4 regions of the Paenibacillus sp. p3-SID867 genome follow, and region 1 is predicted to be linked to each of the others. Evidence: riboswitches for the same ligand, from Rfam matches in the RefSeq annotation. Region 1 holds a riboswitch; each other region holds the start of a gene.
The links. Region 1 has a riboswitch for cyclic di-AMP ahead of ehuB (ectoine/hydroxyectoine ABC transporter substrate-binding protein EhuB). Riboswitches for the same ligand answer to the same signal wherever they lie in the genome.

Region 1 (4,188 bases):
ACTTTGCGTGGGGCCTCCGTCACATTGCGAAGCACGTTCATGTGCGGGAACAGATTGAAATGCTGGAAGACCATGCCGACATTGCAGCGCATCCGGTGCAAATGCTTTTCATTGGCCCGAACCAGCTTGCCCTTCTCTTCCATATGCCAGAGCAGCTCACCATCAACCTCGATGGTTCCCTCGGTCGGTTCTTCCAGCGTCATCAGCATCCGGCCCATCGTTGTTTTGCCTGATCCGCTCGGACCGATCACAGCCACCTTTTCTCCAGGCTGCATCTCCAGATCAATGCCTTTAAGCACCTGTAGATCACCAAACGACTTGGTCACGCCGGTATATTTCACAATCGGCTTTGTACCCGTAGCGATATCGGGATTTCCCTCCTGCTGCGGCACCTTCGACGCTTCCGCTTGCTCATCGATCACAACGGCATTCAATTGATTCCCTCCTTTTATTTTCCACGCTGCAGATTCATGCGTTTTTCCAGCCTTTGCACAAGCAATGAGGCGATATAACTGATGATCAGGAACAGAATCCCGACCATCGTATACGGTTCAAATGCACGAAACGACTGCGACACGATATTTTTGGCCGTCAGCATCATCTCCACAAGCGTTATGGCGCATAGAATCGGCGTCTCTTTAAACATAACAATCAAATAATTACCCAGTACCGGAATGATCGGCGGCACCGCTTGCGGCAGGATAATACTTCGCCAGGTTTGGGCTTTCGTGTAATTCAGTGCTGTGGCAGCCTCCCATTGTCCCTTCGGCACTCCCTCGATTCCGGATCGGTACACCTCGGACAGATATGTGCTGTAATGCAGCCCGAGACCGATCACCCCGGCATAGAAGGCCGGAATGGAAATTCCGGTAAGAAGCGGCAGACTGTAATACAGGAAGAAGACCTGCACCAGCAGCGGTGTATTGCGAATAAATTCGATCATTCCCTTGGTTATTAATGACAGCACCTTAAATCGGCTCCGCGCTGCAAAAGCAAGGAGCAAGCCGATGACCAATGCCACCGCGAAAGCGCAGATCGTCACCCATACTGTCATTTTTAATGCACTCAAGAGCTGGGGCAGGATATCCCATACATAGTTCCAATCCCACATGACTATAACCTCCCCGCTGTCCATTTACGCTCCAGCAGTCGAACTGCCAGCGAAACAAGCGTAGCAATGACAAAATACATGAGGAGCAGCAGCACCAGAATCTCGGTCGTCCAGGAGATGTAATTATTGCGGAGCACCATCGCCTGATACGTTAAATCCGCCATCGTGATGAAATAAACCAGTGAGGTGGATTTGATGAGCTCCACAAGCTGATTCCCGAAGGGGGGAAGCATTCGCAGGGACGCTTGAGGCAATATGACATTCCACAGTCTTTGCCAAGGCTTCAGATTAAGCGCTACAGCGGCTTCCCATTGTCCTTTCGGAACGGCCAACACGGCGCTGCGAACGATTTCCGAGCCGTATGCGCCGAAGTTCAGCCCGATCGCGAGGATCGCAGCCAGCATTTTCGGAAGCTCGACGCCGATGAACGGAAGGGCGAAATACAACCAGAACAGCTGCACCAGCAAGGAGGTCCCCCGAAAGACTTCCACGTACACGGCTGTCAACGTGCGAATGATCCACAGCTTCGACAGTCGGCATAACCCGGCTGCAAAGGACATCACGACCGCAAGAATGGCTGAAAAGAAAGCAACTACAATCGTGATCTCCGCCCCTTTCAGCAGCGTAGGGAGAAAATCAATCCACGAATTCGGCATGCTACTCCCCGCAAAGGGCAGCGGCCGTCATCTCGCCCGGGAGCTCTTCTTCTGTGAACCCGAACTTCTGCAAAATTTCCAGCAGCTCGCCCGACTCCTTCATTTTTTGAAGCTCCGCATTATAAGCCTCCTGGAACTCGGTATCCGCTTGGCGGAAAGCCGTAGCTCCATAACCGCGAACGCTTTCGCCGTCGATGACCGGCTGCTCGAAATCAGCCACGCGTTCGATGCTGTCGTCGCTGGCCGAATCCAGCATCGCCTGCAGGGACGGCCCCGTCATGGTAATTGCATGCACCCGGTCTGCCTGAAGAGCGCTAATGGCCGAGGCCTGATCGGGAACCTGCACAATCCGGTCCGCAGGAATGCCGGACTTTTCCATATAGCCGATTTCGACCGCACCGGTCATAACGGCGACCTTAGCTTGGTCATGATTGGCAATATCCTCATAACTTCCGAGTCCCAGCGGATTCCCTTGCTTCACCGCAATGGCTTCCCCGATGCTGTACTCCGGATTAGCAAATAATACGGCAGAACAGCGATCCGGATTAATGAACATGCCTGCGGTAATTAGATCAAACCGCTCGGCCTGCAGTCCGGCAACCAGCGATCCGAATTCCGTAAGCTCTCCCCTCATTTCCTTGATGCCAAGCCGCTCCAGAATAACCCTCGCAATTTCAACCGCTTCTCCTGTCAGCTCCCCGTTGGCCTCTTTATAGGCATAAGGCTTCTCATTCGCAAATCCCACGGTGATATACCCCTGCTCAATGGCTTGCTCCAATGTACTCCCTTTGTCACCGCAAGCCGCAAGCGACACCCCCATAATCAATGACAACATCAGTACAACCACTCTTTTCAAAACTTTCCACAACCTTTCATTATGACTTTGGTATGCTTAAAAATGGCATGTTGAAATTACCCATGTTAACACATATGTTAACTAGGATTTAACCTATTCAGATACCTTGCATGGGCCGGACCTTCAGGGAAGATGATTCATCCATCTCCTTCCACGCTTAAACCCAATGCCATCTGATCGATTTAATTGCTTTTGGTTAAACATTTGCAGGCCTTGCCCCTCCTCTTTAGCAGAATACAAAAAGACCACCAAACAGGGGATTTAGACATAGCTCCGCCAGCAGGGGGTCAAAAAATAGAGAAAAGGCCCCTAAAGAGAATTAAGGGCCTTTGTTATGAACATCCATTATGTATGCAAGACCCATCCACTGCTGACGAGGTTAGCTGACGGACTCGGGTAAGATGGTACCCTACACTCGTGATTCCAAGTGACTCGCCCCTGGTGAAACTGGTTCCCCCGCTTTCCGGAAAATGTATGCCGGAAACTAAGCGTGTGTCCATGATAAAGGGAACTTCAGGAAAAGTCAAACCCCTTTAACCGCTTTTTCTGGAAATTCAGAGGCGGAAATGCCGTTCTTCCAGGGCCTATGACAAGCATGAAAAATGCCTCATTCAAGCCTCTTCCCCAACGATACAGGAATTTTATCCCAGCCTCATTTTTCGCTATATAGCAGGCATTTGACATGCCTCCCTTACTCATTCATATGGTGGATCGTTTATGCCATGAATTACATTCGGATTGTGAAAGCTTTCCCCACACATTTACGGCGCAAATTTTTTTTTGAAACGCTGCGTTACAGAGCCTATGAATATCGTAGGGAGATCCGAAATTCATCCTATAGTTTTGCTATTCGTCAATAGATGAATGCCTCCGGGGCTAGCGTACATTCTGGAAATTATAGGTGTTTATCTATCATTTATGCGCTATTAACCCATGCCGTACCGAGAGTATTTGCGTAGTATAGAACAAATCTAAAGGAGGTGCTTCATTTGGAACGTTCTTCTAGAAAGAGAAAATTGTGTGCTCTTAAAAAAATAGAGAAAAAAGTCATTCATGCGAAGAAAAAGCATTGCCCGTCTCATGGTCATGGTGATCATAAAGGCCATGGCGGTGGCATGAAAAAGCGTCGATGCCCAAGAGCTATCCGTGGACCTGTAGGTCCTCAGGGTCCGATCGGACCGGTTGGACCGGTCGGACCTATCGGGCCTGTGGGACCTGCCGGACCGACAACCGGTATTGCAGGACCTGCTGGACCTGCTGGACCAGTCGGGCCTGTCGGACCTGTTGGACCTGTCGGACCTGCGGGACCTACTGGAGCTACTGGAGCTACTGGGGCAACAGGGGCTACAGGAGCAGCCGCAGGAGGAGCCATCATCCCATTCGCATCCGGCATACCGCTTGCTCTGACCACCGTTTTAGGCGGATTAGTTGGATCCGTTGGTCTCGTAGGATTTGGTAACTCGGCCAATACGTTTACGCTGGCTGGCGGTACGATTGACCTCACTGGAGCTGCTGGAACTCTGCTTAACATGGCGTTTAACACGCCACGAGCCGGTACCATCACT
Region 2 (4,188 bases), on a different contig from region 1:
TGTACCAAAAGTTAAAGTATTAATGGACAAGAAAATTCTTGATTGGGAACCCTGAGTTACCCAATCAAGATATGATCTTCCGCGTAACCAATTTTGGAGGTGCGTTTTTTTTGAGCCAATGCATAAGCGAGCGTTAAGGGACCCAGACGGCCGGCAAACATCGTTATCGCTACAATGACTTTCCCCACGGGGGACAATTCACTTGTCAATCCCATCGACAAACCGGTGGTGCTAAATGCTGAGGTCGCTTCAAACAACACTTCCAAGAAATGTTCTTCTAGCATTCCTTCAGAGATGGTCAGCAACAGGGAAACGCCCAGCACGACCACCAAAGAACTCATGACAACGGCCAAGGCGCGCATAACGGTTTCTCCTGCTATTTTGCGCTTGAAGGCATGGATTTGACCACCCCCGCGAAAGGTTTGGATCGTAGCTAGGATGAGTACAACAAGCGTATTGATCTTAATACCGCCCCCTGTTCCTCCGGAGGCAGCACCGATGAACATCAGAATAATAATGAAAAACTGAGAAGCCGCCAGCATGCTGCCGATATCTATCGTGTTAAACCCCGAGCTTCGAGGCGTTATGCCTTGGAAAAAAGCAGCCAGCACTTGTTCGCTTTCGCTCAATTGGCCAAAGGTTGACGGATTCCAGCTCTCCAAAAAGTATATAAATAGAAAACCGAGCAGGGACAGCGTTCCTGTTCCGACTAGGACAACCTTGGAGTGAAGCGAAAGCTTCTTCCATGAACGTTTTTGGAATACATCCACAATGACTATATAGCCGAGACCTCCAATGATGAATAACAAGACAATCGTAATATTGACGATCGGATCGCCGACAAAGGGGGTAAGGCTGTCAGACCACAGGGCGAATCCGGCATTGTTGAATGCCGAAACGGAATGGAAAAGGGCGTAATAAGCTGCCTGTCCCCACCCGACGTCCTGTTGCCAGCGGAGCGTGAGGATAATCGTAGCCAAGGCTTCAAACGCGAATGCAATGAGTACCATATACATGGACAATTTAACCAAACCTTGTGCCGAGGTCGAATGCGTGGTTTGCTGAATAATCATTCGTTGCTTCAAGCCAATTCTCTTCCCCAGAACAATGGCAACCATCACGCCAAAGGTCATAAAGCCGAGCCCGCCAATTTGAATCAAGATCATGATAATGACTTGTCCAAAAGTCGAAAAAACACTACCGGTATCCAAGACAACGAGCCCGTTTACGCATATTGCTGAGGTGGCTGTAAATAAAGCATCCAGCAGACCAATTGACCTCCCGGTGGAGGAAGAGTAGGGAAGCACGAGCAATGTGGTCCCGATTATTATTAAAGTGAAAAAGACAAGCATGATGAGTTGAGGGGGACTCATATTTTTTTTAAGCTTGTTGATAAACAACTCCATTGTGTTAGGAGCGGAATGTTGTGTATTTCGATTGTTTGCATTCATAAATGTTCTTTTCACAAGTTCCACCCCCATTCTTTATTGATCGCTGCGTTCTCATACATTTCTCTGTTTTGTAAAAAAAGACGAGTCTACCACTTTCCCGTGACTTATTTTCAAGTAGTGGATGTCGTGGTCTGTTTTTATTTTCAGCACGCCGGTGTCAAAATCGGTATTTAACTCTTTGAAAAATAGACCTTCGGCTATTGGATCGCCCCCGGATTCCTTACTGCCAAGCAGATAATGAGAACCATCACTGTAAACAGTGACTCGAATTCCCCGTTCATGGGTGTCAGCTATTGGATCATCCATCCTTTGAACCGCGACAATGTGTAAATCCGTTTCGCCTATCTGGTTTAGGAGTTCGTTAACAAACGAACCACGCGTAATTTCCTGCCATCGCGTTTGACCGGATTGTCCGATGATTAGCTGGGTAATTTGATGATTCTTGGCGGTTTCCGCTATGATTTCTGAAGCCTTGCGATCTTCATTCGTTTTGACAATGAAGGTTGCCCCATACTCGTTGCATTTCACTTGCCACTCAGCCATATACCTTTCTTGTGCCTGATCTAACTCACCTTCACGCAAGGGTATAACGCTCAACACAAACAGGGGGCACTTAAGCAGTCTGGCTAATTCGCCGCCTCGACGGATGAGACGTTCTCCGTTTGGACCGTAATACACGCATACCAGTATCTTTTCATTATTAAGCAGAATAATCATTCCTTTCTTTTCTAAGCACTACAGCGTTAACAAAAAAGGCCAGGAAGCAGAGACAGTTCTGCTTCCTGGCCTTGGTTGTACGGATCATGGACAAGTCAAAGTAGTAAGAGTGTTCTCTCCCAAGACGCTGACGAGGTTAGCTGTCGGATTCGGGATTGAGAGTTCCCGTTCCTTCTTATCCAGAAAGAATTCACCCCTAAAGCTTAGTCGCTTTGTTGGTTCCCCCGTTCCTCATAGAGGATTAAGCATTTATGCGTATGAAATTTATCGTAATAAATATTATGCTAAAACATGCTGAAAGTAAACAGTTACCGATAAGTAAACAACATCATATCAAATATATTGACAAACGGGACTTTGGGGAGTACTTTTATGAATATAAAATAAAATTATTCACAGAATCACAAATGGCCTGATTAAGGATGTGAAGTGCAACATGCCCAAAAAATTCTCGGACGAAGAACGTGAATGGATACGCCAAAAACTGCTGACGGAGGCACGCCATCATTTCGAAACGGCGGGCCTTCGCAAAACGAGTGTTGAAGATCTGACGAAGGCCGCCGGCATTGCCCAAGGCTCGTTCTACATGTTTTTCGGATCGAAAGAGGAATTATATTATGAACTGATTCTGGAGGAGGAGCAGCGAATTCGCAATGCCGTTCTGGATTTATTCCCTCCTGAAGAGGTCTGCAGTAAGGAAAGCATTAAACGGTTTCTCTTATATTCACTTAGGATGATGGACGAGAGCCCGATGCTTCGGCAGATGATGGATCGCGGGGAGATGGAGCTGTTGTTCAGGAAATTGCCGAAAGACTTGCTGGAGCGTAACTTTACGGAGGATCAAGACGCGCTCTTGCCTGTGATTACGGCTTGGCAGAAGGCTGGCATTTTACCTGGTACGGCACCCGAATCCATCGTGGGCATGATCAGATCCTTGGCACTGCTTACGCTGCACCAAAAAGAGATTGGAGAGGAGCAATTTACATCTACGATCGAATTGCTAGTCGAGTTATTATCTGCCGGTATGCTTGCGGTGTCTAATACGCCGAAGGGAGATGGAGCGTTGTGATCGAAGTAAGAGGGCTTCATTACACGTATCCGAATCGGAAAGAGCCGACCCTGCATGGACTTGATTTTGTCATCCCGCCTGGCGAAATCTTTGGCTTTCTCGGCCCGTCCGGCGCTGGTAAAAGTACGACGCAAAAACTGCTGATCGGTGTCCTGAAAGGTTATCAAGGAAGTATAAAAGTCATGGGCAATGAAATCAGGGATACCGGTCCCGATTATTATGAGCGAATCGGAGTAGCTTTTGAATTCCCGAACTTCTACAGCAAATTTTCGGTTCTCGACAATTTAAAGCTCTTTCGTTCCCTTTACAAGGGGAAGACGGAGGATCCCATGAAACTGCTGGAACAAGTCGATCTAACAGATGCCGCGAATATGAAGGTTTCCATGCTATCCAAGGGCATGAAGATGAGGTTGAATTTCTGTCGGGCGTTACAGCATGATCCAGAAATCCTATTTCTGGATGAGCCTACATCCGGATTAGACCCGGTCAATGCCCACCGAATGAAAGAATTGATACTTGCCAAAAAGGCTGCCGGTAAGACGGTTCTACTAACAACGCATAATATGCAAGCGGCAGAAGAACTTTGCGATCGGGTAGCCTTTATCGTCGACGGTGAAATCAAATTAATCGATTCACCCAGAGAGTTGAAACTTCGTAAGGGAAGAAAGGAGGTCCGAGTCGAATACAGTAGGGATGGCGAATTAAAGGGGGCGGTATTTTCTCTGGATGGCATCGGTGAGAATAACCAATTTCTTAAGCTGATACAGGATTATCCCCTCGATACCATTCATTCGCAAGAGGCCTCGCTCGAACAAATTTTTATTGAGGTAACGGGGAGGCAGCTTGTATGAAGGGCCTAAGCTTATTTGTATTCGATCTGCGTTTCCAGTGGCGCCACGGATTCTATTGGGTTTATGTGTTTGTCTGTACCTGTTATTGGATACTGCTCCG
Region 3 (4,188 bases), on a different contig from region 1:
TAACGTCATCATGCCTGGACTCTTTTGTTTTAGTTCTCGATATGCACCAACTAGAAAAGGCTTACCTCCATAAATGAAGACAAAAGTGGAGAGTAGAAACAGTAAAACGGTGTCATATGGAAACCGCCAATGTACACCAATGAACATCTGAATCATTGGCGATAGAGCCATGATTGGAATCGTAATAATTAAACAAATATAAAAGCGTTTCTTAAAGTCATCTACATGATGACCAGCATGTTTATCCCCGCTATGTTGGGGGTGCCCTGTACTATGATGTGATCCGGAATGGTCATGGTCGTGTTTCATAGCTTGATGATGATTGTCAATTTCGTGGTTGTGCATATGATTATTCATTAGTTGATGTTTCACGCTCTTTTTGGAGTTTTTATACATTGAATTCACCTCTTCATAAGAATGTTTAGTTTAATGTCGTAATAAGAAAAGAATGTTAGGACTACATCACGTAGTATTGTTACCCATTAATACTAATTTAAACCTAAAGGAGTAAAGTAATCACGGATTCAAAACTCCGTCTTCATGAAGAATAATCATTTTCAAATTTGTTCAGTTTCCTCATAAAATCTACATAACTTCGGGTTATATAATATTCAACCTAACAATAGGTTACAAATCGTATGAAAAGCGAGGTGATTACATTATTTGATTTTTTGAATCAAATAAAAAGTGTTGTGCATCCTAAATTCTTGAATCGTAAATTCGAAAGGAGATATTGACTATGTCACATGAACAATACCAAAAGTGTATCGAGGAATGCATACGTTGTATGATGGCATGTAATCATTGTTACAACGCTTGTCTTGATGAAGAGAATGTAGCTATGATGACAAAATGTATTCGTTTGGATCGGCAATGCGCTGATATTTGTGCTTTTGCTGCGCATGCAATGTCAACGAACAGTGTTTATGCGCGTGAGATCTGTAGTATCTGTGCCGACGTTTGTGAAGAATGTGGCACAGAATGTAAAATGCATGATGTAAAACACTGTCAAGAATGTGCAGAAGCTTGTTTTAGATGTGCAGAGGCTTGTAGAGCAATGGCAGCGTAGAACAGACTCAATAATCAATAACCCTCCTTGTGAGAAAGGAGGGTTATTGATTATAAGTTATAACTAAAATTATATATAAATTGGAGATAGCTGTTAGAGCAGATCAACGTCTGCTTGAACAGTTTTTTCTGCTTATGCTGAAAAAGAAGTGGTTACAAAAATGTATTTAATAATTAACTTAGAAGAAGTCGGTGTTCATATAAGAATAATACAATAAGAGCGGAACTTCTCCTTATATTTGTACTTTATAGGGTGAATTTGAACGAAACTCGACTTTTTATAAAAAAATGATGGATTTAGAGGATGGGATTGACAACATATACGAAAATGTACTACATTATGTAGCGTTACAAAAAATTAATTTTTAATGCCGAGTTTCATTTTTGAAAACGGGGGAACCATTCCGGGTGAATTATTCTTGATTGAAAAGGAATAAAGGGCGCCTTCTACCGAACCCTTAGCTAACTCCGTAGGCATCCGAAGGGAGAGCATGTGTTTGAAGAAATTCATGATTTCATTAATAGGGTCTGCAGTTATTTTATCAGCTGGTGCGACTAATGCGTTTGCTGATGATCAATCCAAATTGCGTACAGAAGTAAGTCAAGTTGTTGGTACACCTTACAAGTGGGGGGGAACTTCTGTATCGAGTGGATTTGATTGTTCTGGTTTTATTTTGTATATCTTTGATAAGTTTAATTTGGAGCTGCCACGGACATCAAATGCTCAGGCAAAAACAGGTACCCCAGTTGCAAAGAAAAATCTCAAACCTGGAGATTTGGTCTTCTTTAATACAAGTGGTGCTGGTATATCTCATGCAGGGATTTATATCGGTAATGGGCAATTTGCTCATTCTTCCAGTAGTAAGGGAGTAAGGGTTAGTAATTTATCGGAATCATACTATAAGGATCGATACGTTACAGCAAGACGTACAATCTCTAAACAAAGTTATACAAAAATGGTTGGTGGATTGCACTAGTACTTATTTGTAATTAGACAAGCCCTGGTAAAAACCACGGGTTTGTTTTTTTGTATCGCAGGATGAATTAAATCTTGTTAAGAATTTAATCTAACATAATTCATTAATCTTCAATGGAAATACCATAAAATGAAAAATTGACTAGTTAAATTAAATAAACTACAATTCGTAGTATATAATATATTATTGATTTCTTGATGTTTTTAAACAAGGATCAATTTTTTTATTAAAAACACTACATTACGTAGTTAATAATCCGGAAGGGAAGACTTTTTCTATGTGTGGGATTACAGGGCTTTTGATGTTTGAAAACAATTCGCTGCCAACGACGGTAGCAATTAGAAAAATGACCGATGCAATCAAACATCGTGGTCCCGATCAAACGGGCATTAGGTTGGTAGATAGGATTGCTTTAGGATTTACCCGTTTGTCGATCCTTGATTTGGAACACGGCAGCCAGCCTATTTCCAACGAAGATCAGAGCCTTTGGCTAGTTTTTAACGGTGAGATTTATAACTATCAATCATTAAAAAGAGAACTTGAAGACCTTGGTCATATGTTTAAAACGAACACAGATTCTGAAGTCATCATACATTTATATGAGGAGTATCAGGACCATTGTTTAGAAAAACTGCGTGGAATGTTTGGATTTGCAATATGGGATCGGAGGAAAAAACAATTATTTGCTGCTCGTGATCATTTCGGAATAAAACCATTCTATTACTATACGGATAACACTCAATTTGCCTTTGGCTCCGAAATTAAAAGTATCCTTTCTTTAGATGGTCTGAAACCCGCCGTTAACTCAAAAAGTCTGTTCCATTATCTAACATTACAGTATGTGCCCCAACCAGATACAATGTTTGCTGGAATAAAAAAGCTTGAACCGGGTCACTATTTGATTGTCGATCAATGGGGAAATATAAAGAATCAAACATATTGGGAAACTAAGTTCGAACCGGAACATCGGCCAATTGAAACATTTATTGAAGAGATCCGGTATAAACTTAATGAATCTGTGAATCTTCATACCCAGAGTGATGTGCCGATTGGGAGTTTTTTATCTGGGGGAATAGACTCAACATCGATTGCCAGTTATCTTAGCAAGAGAGGGCCTGTAAAAACCTTCTCGGTAGGTTTTGAAGGCGAGCATAATGAAAATATATATGCTAAAAGGACGGCAACTGAACTGGGTATAGATCATTTTGATGAAGTGATATCGGTTGATCGTTTTTTTGAGGATACGATTAAGGCTGTGTGGCATATGGATGAGCCCATAGCAGATCCGTCTGCAATTGCGATCTATCGACTTTCCCAAGTGGCAAGAGAGCATATTACTGTCGCATTATCAGGTGAAGGTGCTGACGAGCTGTTTGGAGGATATCGTATTTATAGAGAGCCCTCCTCACTTAAACCATTATCGTGGATACCTACGAACCTAAAACGGAACATCAAGCAATTTATAGACGAAATTCCGTTCAATTTTTATGGCAAAAACTATATGAAAAGAGGCTTAACTCCTTTAGAAGAACGATTTTTGGGGAATGCTAAGATCTTTAACGAACAAGAAAAGAGACTTGTCTTGTCTTCAATGGTAAATTTGAAAGCGAATTGGGAACCTACAACTGCACTGACCAGTAAAATATATGAGACTTCGAAAGACCTTGATGATATTAGCAGAATGCAATTAATCGATCTTAACTTCTGGTTACCTGGCGATATTCTAATGAAGGCTGACAAAATGAGCATGGCACATTCCTTAGAGGTTCGTGTGCCATTTCTAGACAAAGAAGTGTTTGAAATAGCTCGTAAAATACCATCATCATACCGTGTAACAAATAAAACAACGAAATATGTACTTCGTAAAGCGATGGAGGACATTGTACCTAATCATGTACTGAATCGTCCCAAGCTAGGTTTTCCAGTACCTTTAAAGAAATGGCTTATGGGATCTATCGGAGATATCATGATCGAACAAATCATTATAAGTGGTATTGAAGAATGGATTCAAATAGATCATGTTGTTGGTCTATTAAAGGAACACCGTAATGGGAAAGTCGACAACTCAAGAAAAATATGGACCATTTATATTTTTGCCTTGTGGCACTCGGTTTTTATACATGAAAATTCAGTTAGACTCGTG
Region 4 (4,188 bases), on a different contig from region 1:
CCTGACGGAACAGTTCATGAAGATCCACCTTCAGGACATCCCCATGATGCACCTTCACATTCTCATAGGGCTCCAGCACCTCCAGCAGGATGGGAATCAGGCGCTGATCAATTTCGACCGCGGTGACGGTTCCTGCCGTCTGTGCCAGCTTCTCGGTTAACGCACCGATCCCAGGACCGATCTCAAGCGCTCCCTTATCTTCATCCAGTCCTGCAGCCTCCACGATTTTATACAATATATTCTGATCGATGAGAAAGTTTTGACCCAGACTCTTCTTGAAGGAGAATCCATGCCGCGTGATGATCTCCTTCGTCCGTCTTGGTGTTGATATATCCTCGATCCGATTCATTGGCTTACGCCCCCTTCTTCCAGCTGTGCAAGTGCGGCCAGAAATTCTTCCCGCGATATTTGAAACATGGCCAATCGTTTATGGAATTGCTTGCTGTTGCAATATCCGATCCCGAGCAGGTTTCCCATCGTCATACGCCTTGCAGCCGCCTCCGGATGGGCTGATAATCCTGCCTCCAGCATGTCCTCCAGACTGATCAGGCTCTCTCCGCCCTCAAAGGAGGTATGGACCCGCTCCAGCGCACGCCGTATCGCTTCCGGCGAGGCATTCTCTACGCCGATATCCCCTTTGCGGGTAGCATCCGCTTCCGGAATAAAGGCATGCTTGCAGCCAGGGACACCCTGATCCACAATTTTGCGGATCCGCTCCCCTGCATGGTCAGGATCGGTTAATATAATAACGCCTCTGCGCTCCTGAGCAAGCGCTATGCGTTTCAGGATTTGTTTATTGATCGCTGAGCCGCCCGTTTCAATCGTATCCGCTTCTACGGCCCTTTTAATGGCAACGGTATCGTCTCTGCCTTCCACAACAATCACTTCTTTAATCATGCGTTTGTTCTCTTCCTTCCCAAGAAAACAGGCTTGTACAACCTCTAGGTTCTACCATCTTAGCCCTATATACTCCGTTCTTAACAAAACAAAAGAAGAGGAAATATTCCCTCTTCTTCATCATTATATATTATAAGCTAAATAGTATAGCATTAGAATGGTATTGTAAATTGGAATTCATGCGTCTAGTTCAATTCAGGTTTAACCGGACCGATCACGTAAACGGTGCGGCCGCTCTTCCGGCCGAAATTTATGGCCGATTTCAGTGAATCATAATAAACATCGATTTTGTTGCCTTTGATGGCACCGCCCGTATCTTCTGCACGACGGAAGCCAATGCCTTCGATATAGACCCACCAGCCGATCGGGATGATGTTAGGATCAACGGCGATGGTGCGTCCTTCTGTAACGCGTGTGCCGGATGCCGTGCGTGTGCCGATTCCCTGCTGCTCAGCGGAATACGCCGTCATCGACACGTTGTTCAATACCTTGCTGTATTTAAAATCAACGCCTGCCCGAGAAACCACGTTGTTTTCGACAGCCTTGGCGGTCGTTACTTTTTTCGTGCCGGACAATTTAGCCGGTTTAGCCTTTACATCGGTGGCTGCCGCCTGGACGATGACAGGCTTCTCCACTTTTTTCGTGCCAACGGCAATGATTTTATCCTTCGTTCTGCGTTCAATCTCTTGGGAGACCTTCGTCTTGGAAACCAGCTTGCCATTGTGGTAGACCTTCTCATAATGGTTCACCATGAGACCAGGCTCGCCCCGCTGAATAACGCGGTTATCCCCTCTCTCAAGCGATGGGTCGGCTGTTTTGATCACGCGAAAATTGCGATCCTCCGTCTCCTTAACTTTTTGTTTCGTGACGCGAACGACATCGATAATCATATTGCTGGTCAGCTTCGTGTTCTGTGCCGGTTGTACTATATCTTCACCCTGGATCGTAATACCAGCCTCTTTAAGTACATGATCAACCGTATCCTGGGATGTAAATATGGTTTTGGTTGTGCTGCCTACTGTAACTTTGACTGGAATTGCCCGGTCAATGATGATCCGGTCTCCATCCTGGATCGCGCCGTTTAAAGGCATCGAAATCTGATCCTGGGGACTCAACGTGATCGCTTGCTCATCCAGCAATTCCTGCAGCAATGATCCACGTGTTTCTACTGTGGTGACACGACCATCGACGACAAGCTGAACCTCCTTGCCTGCCTGATCATGTACGACCAACGATATGAGAAGTGATACCGTAACGGCACCCATGGCACCGAGCAACATCAGTTGACGCAAATTGTCATGCTTCCATCTCAATGCGTAAGACATGCTGGATGATTGTGATTCATGGGTTTCTTCAGGTTGAAAAATGCCCACTATTCCATCCTCCTTCATAGTCCCGCCGTCTAGGTAAACGCATGAATGCATTTGACGTGACTATAGCAATTTTTCTCACAAGGCGCCCTGCTATCTATCTACACCCTGCGTCAATTCCCGTCTTTCCGTCCATGTACCACCACCCCTTGTTTACCAAGAGTATGATGATCCCCTCTCCATTATTCAAAAATAAAAGAAAGCCATTGAAAGAGTACTAGAGGCTCTAACGTGGCTTCCTGATGATTAGAATCATGGAAATGGTATGCACGAGAATTCCCCTCTTATTTCGCTTACGGAGTTAGCTGTCGGGTTCGGACGTAAGAGAGACGCCCTAGATCCGGATACCCGCTCATGGCGAGATCCTTCAAATTCACCCCAAAGACCCGAAAAAGAAATCAAATACAGCTGCGCGCATTCAGACCAGTATGCACGGCGGTATCGGTTCCCCCGTTCCCCAGAATTTCGGAGATTAAGCGAGACGGTTCATGAAATATTCGGCCGCGATCTGCACATCGCAGCTTCTTATCACTGAAAAGATGATATCCTGTTTGTATGCAGGTTGTAAAGCAACATTCAACCACATTTTCTCATGTAAAAGGTTAAAATATTGTAATATCAACGCCTTTTCTGATTAAAAAACTTTAATTAATCGAAAATGCTCCCTTTTTCATTGCTTTTGCTCTCGTTTTCGTTAAATACCAAATCGTTCCAGCGCATTTTGGGTGGTAATTTGGGCCAATTCCTCATAGGACAACCCTCTAATTTCGGCTGCCGCCTCCGCCACCAATTTTACATAAGCAGTCTCATTTCGTTTCCCGCGGAAGGGATGAGGTGTTAGGTAAGGGGAGTCCGTTTCGATCAATAATCGGTCAAGCGGAACCTGCGCCAAAACCTCTTTGGGCTGCTTTGCATTTTTGAAGGTAATCGGCCCGCCAAACGAAATATGGAATCCCATATCGAGACATATTTTGGCCGTTTCCCAGCTTCCGGAGAAGGAATGCATGACACCGCCCACCTCGGAGGCTTTTTCCTCGCGCAAAATTCTCACGATATCTTCATGCGCATCCCGATTATGAATGACAATCGGCATGTTCAATTCCCGGGCCAGTCCGATCTGGCGCCGAAGCACTCGGTGCTGAACTTCTTTCGGAGACGTATCCCAATAATAGTCCAAACCGATCTCTCCTATAGCCACCACTTTCTCGTGACTGCACAAAGAGGCGATCCAATCCAGGTCATGATCCTCCATGGTAATGGCGTCTACAGGATGCCAGCCTACCGCTGCATATATAAAATCATAAGTTTCTGCCAGCTTCATCGTAGTCGGAATCGTCTCCCGGTTAAATCCAATATTGATCATCCGGGTCACGCCGGCTTCGAGCGCCCGCTGGATTGCCTCTTCCCGGTCTTCGTCGAATTGGGGAGCATCCATATGAGTGTGCGTGTCGAACAACATAAAATCCACACTCTCCTTCCTGTCGTTTCTGTGTCGTATATCTTCCATTAGCTGGGTAAATTGCAAATAAACCCAACGTTTCTGTATTCCACCTAGGTTAATGTTGTTGTTTGAAAACACTGGCTATCTTCTCCGGCATTTGAGCCAGTAGCGGACTTACCTTCTCCTCCGGATAATAAAGATGGTACCGTCCTTTATGAATGCCGCTGATCGAGCGTACAATATCGGATACCTCCGAGATTTCCTTCAGCTCATCATGCCGATCCAGAAGCAGGATTTGCTTCTCGTTAAGCGGCATATCGGAATGAACCTTATCATAAGGAAGATCCGTTGGAAAATCAATCTCCAGGTCATATTCCGGATGCAATCCCACGGCACTGAATGCGTGGCGTATCCCGTCGATGGTCTCCAGATCGATGTTGTCGATTTCTACATATTTGTAGAGCTTTCGGTGCATGAAAC

Region 2: linked by a shared signal. The riboswitch ahead of M4D81_RS24630 (universal stress protein) and the one ahead of ehuB (ectoine/hydroxyectoine ABC transporter substrate-binding protein EhuB) in region 1 are both predicted to bind cyclic di-AMP.
Region 3: linked by a shared signal. The riboswitch ahead of M4D81_RS29285 (C40 family peptidase) and the one ahead of ehuB (ectoine/hydroxyectoine ABC transporter substrate-binding protein EhuB) in region 1 are both predicted to bind cyclic di-AMP.
Region 4: linked by a shared signal. The riboswitch ahead of M4D81_RS31395 (resuscitation-promoting factor) and the one ahead of ehuB (ectoine/hydroxyectoine ABC transporter substrate-binding protein EhuB) in region 1 are both predicted to bind cyclic di-AMP.

Annotation. Positions count from the first base shown of each region.
Region 1 is NZ_JAMBDM010000012.1:50,567-54,754, reverse strand. It holds gene ehuA (ectoine/hydroxyectoine ABC transporter ATP-binding protein EhuA) at 1-434, opposite strand, end outside; gene ehuD (ectoine/hydroxyectoine ABC transporter permease subunit EhuD) at 449-1,111, opposite strand; gene ehuC (ectoine/hydroxyectoine ABC transporter permease subunit EhuC) at 1,114-1,767, opposite strand; gene ehuB (ectoine/hydroxyectoine ABC transporter substrate-binding protein EhuB) at 1,769-2,602, opposite strand; cyclic di-AMP (ydaO/yuaA leader) riboswitch at 2,979-3,124, opposite strand; gene M4D81_RS34720 (exosporium glycoprotein BclB-related protein) at 3,613-4,188, shown strand, end outside.
Region 2 is NZ_JAMBDM010000013.1:164,460-168,647, forward strand. It holds gene M4D81_RS24625 (TrkH family potassium uptake protein) at 57-1,451, opposite strand; gene M4D81_RS24630 (universal stress protein) at 1,503-2,168, opposite strand; cyclic di-AMP (ydaO/yuaA leader) riboswitch at 2,278-2,426, opposite strand; gene M4D81_RS24635 (TetR/AcrR family transcriptional regulator) at 2,605-3,237, shown strand; gene M4D81_RS24640 (ABC transporter ATP-binding protein) at 3,234-4,088, shown strand; gene M4D81_RS24645 (fluoroquinolone export ABC transporter permease subunit) at 4,085-4,188, shown strand, end outside.
Region 3 is NZ_JAMBDM010000021.1:50,905-55,092, reverse strand. It holds partial or broken gene M4D81_RS34990 (copper-translocating P-type ATPase) at 1-357, opposite strand, end outside; gene M4D81_RS29290 (four-helix bundle copper-binding protein) at 740-1,069, shown strand; cyclic di-AMP (ydaO/yuaA leader) riboswitch at 1,428-1,561, shown strand; gene M4D81_RS29285 (C40 family peptidase) at 1,566-2,045, shown strand; gene asnB (asparagine synthase (glutamine-hydrolyzing)) at 2,323-4,188, shown strand, end outside.
Region 4 is NZ_JAMBDM010000027.1:11,592-15,779, reverse strand. It holds gene rsmA (16S rRNA (adenine(1518)-N(6)/adenine(1519)-N(6))-dimethyltransferase RsmA) at 1-349, opposite strand, end outside; gene rnmV (ribonuclease M5) at 346-897, opposite strand; gene M4D81_RS31395 (resuscitation-promoting factor) at 1,083-2,270, opposite strand; cyclic di-AMP (ydaO/yuaA leader) riboswitch at 2,542-2,756, opposite strand; gene M4D81_RS31390 (TatD family hydrolase) at 2,962-3,726, opposite strand; gene M4D81_RS31385 (HD domain-containing protein) at 3,824-4,188, opposite strand, start outside.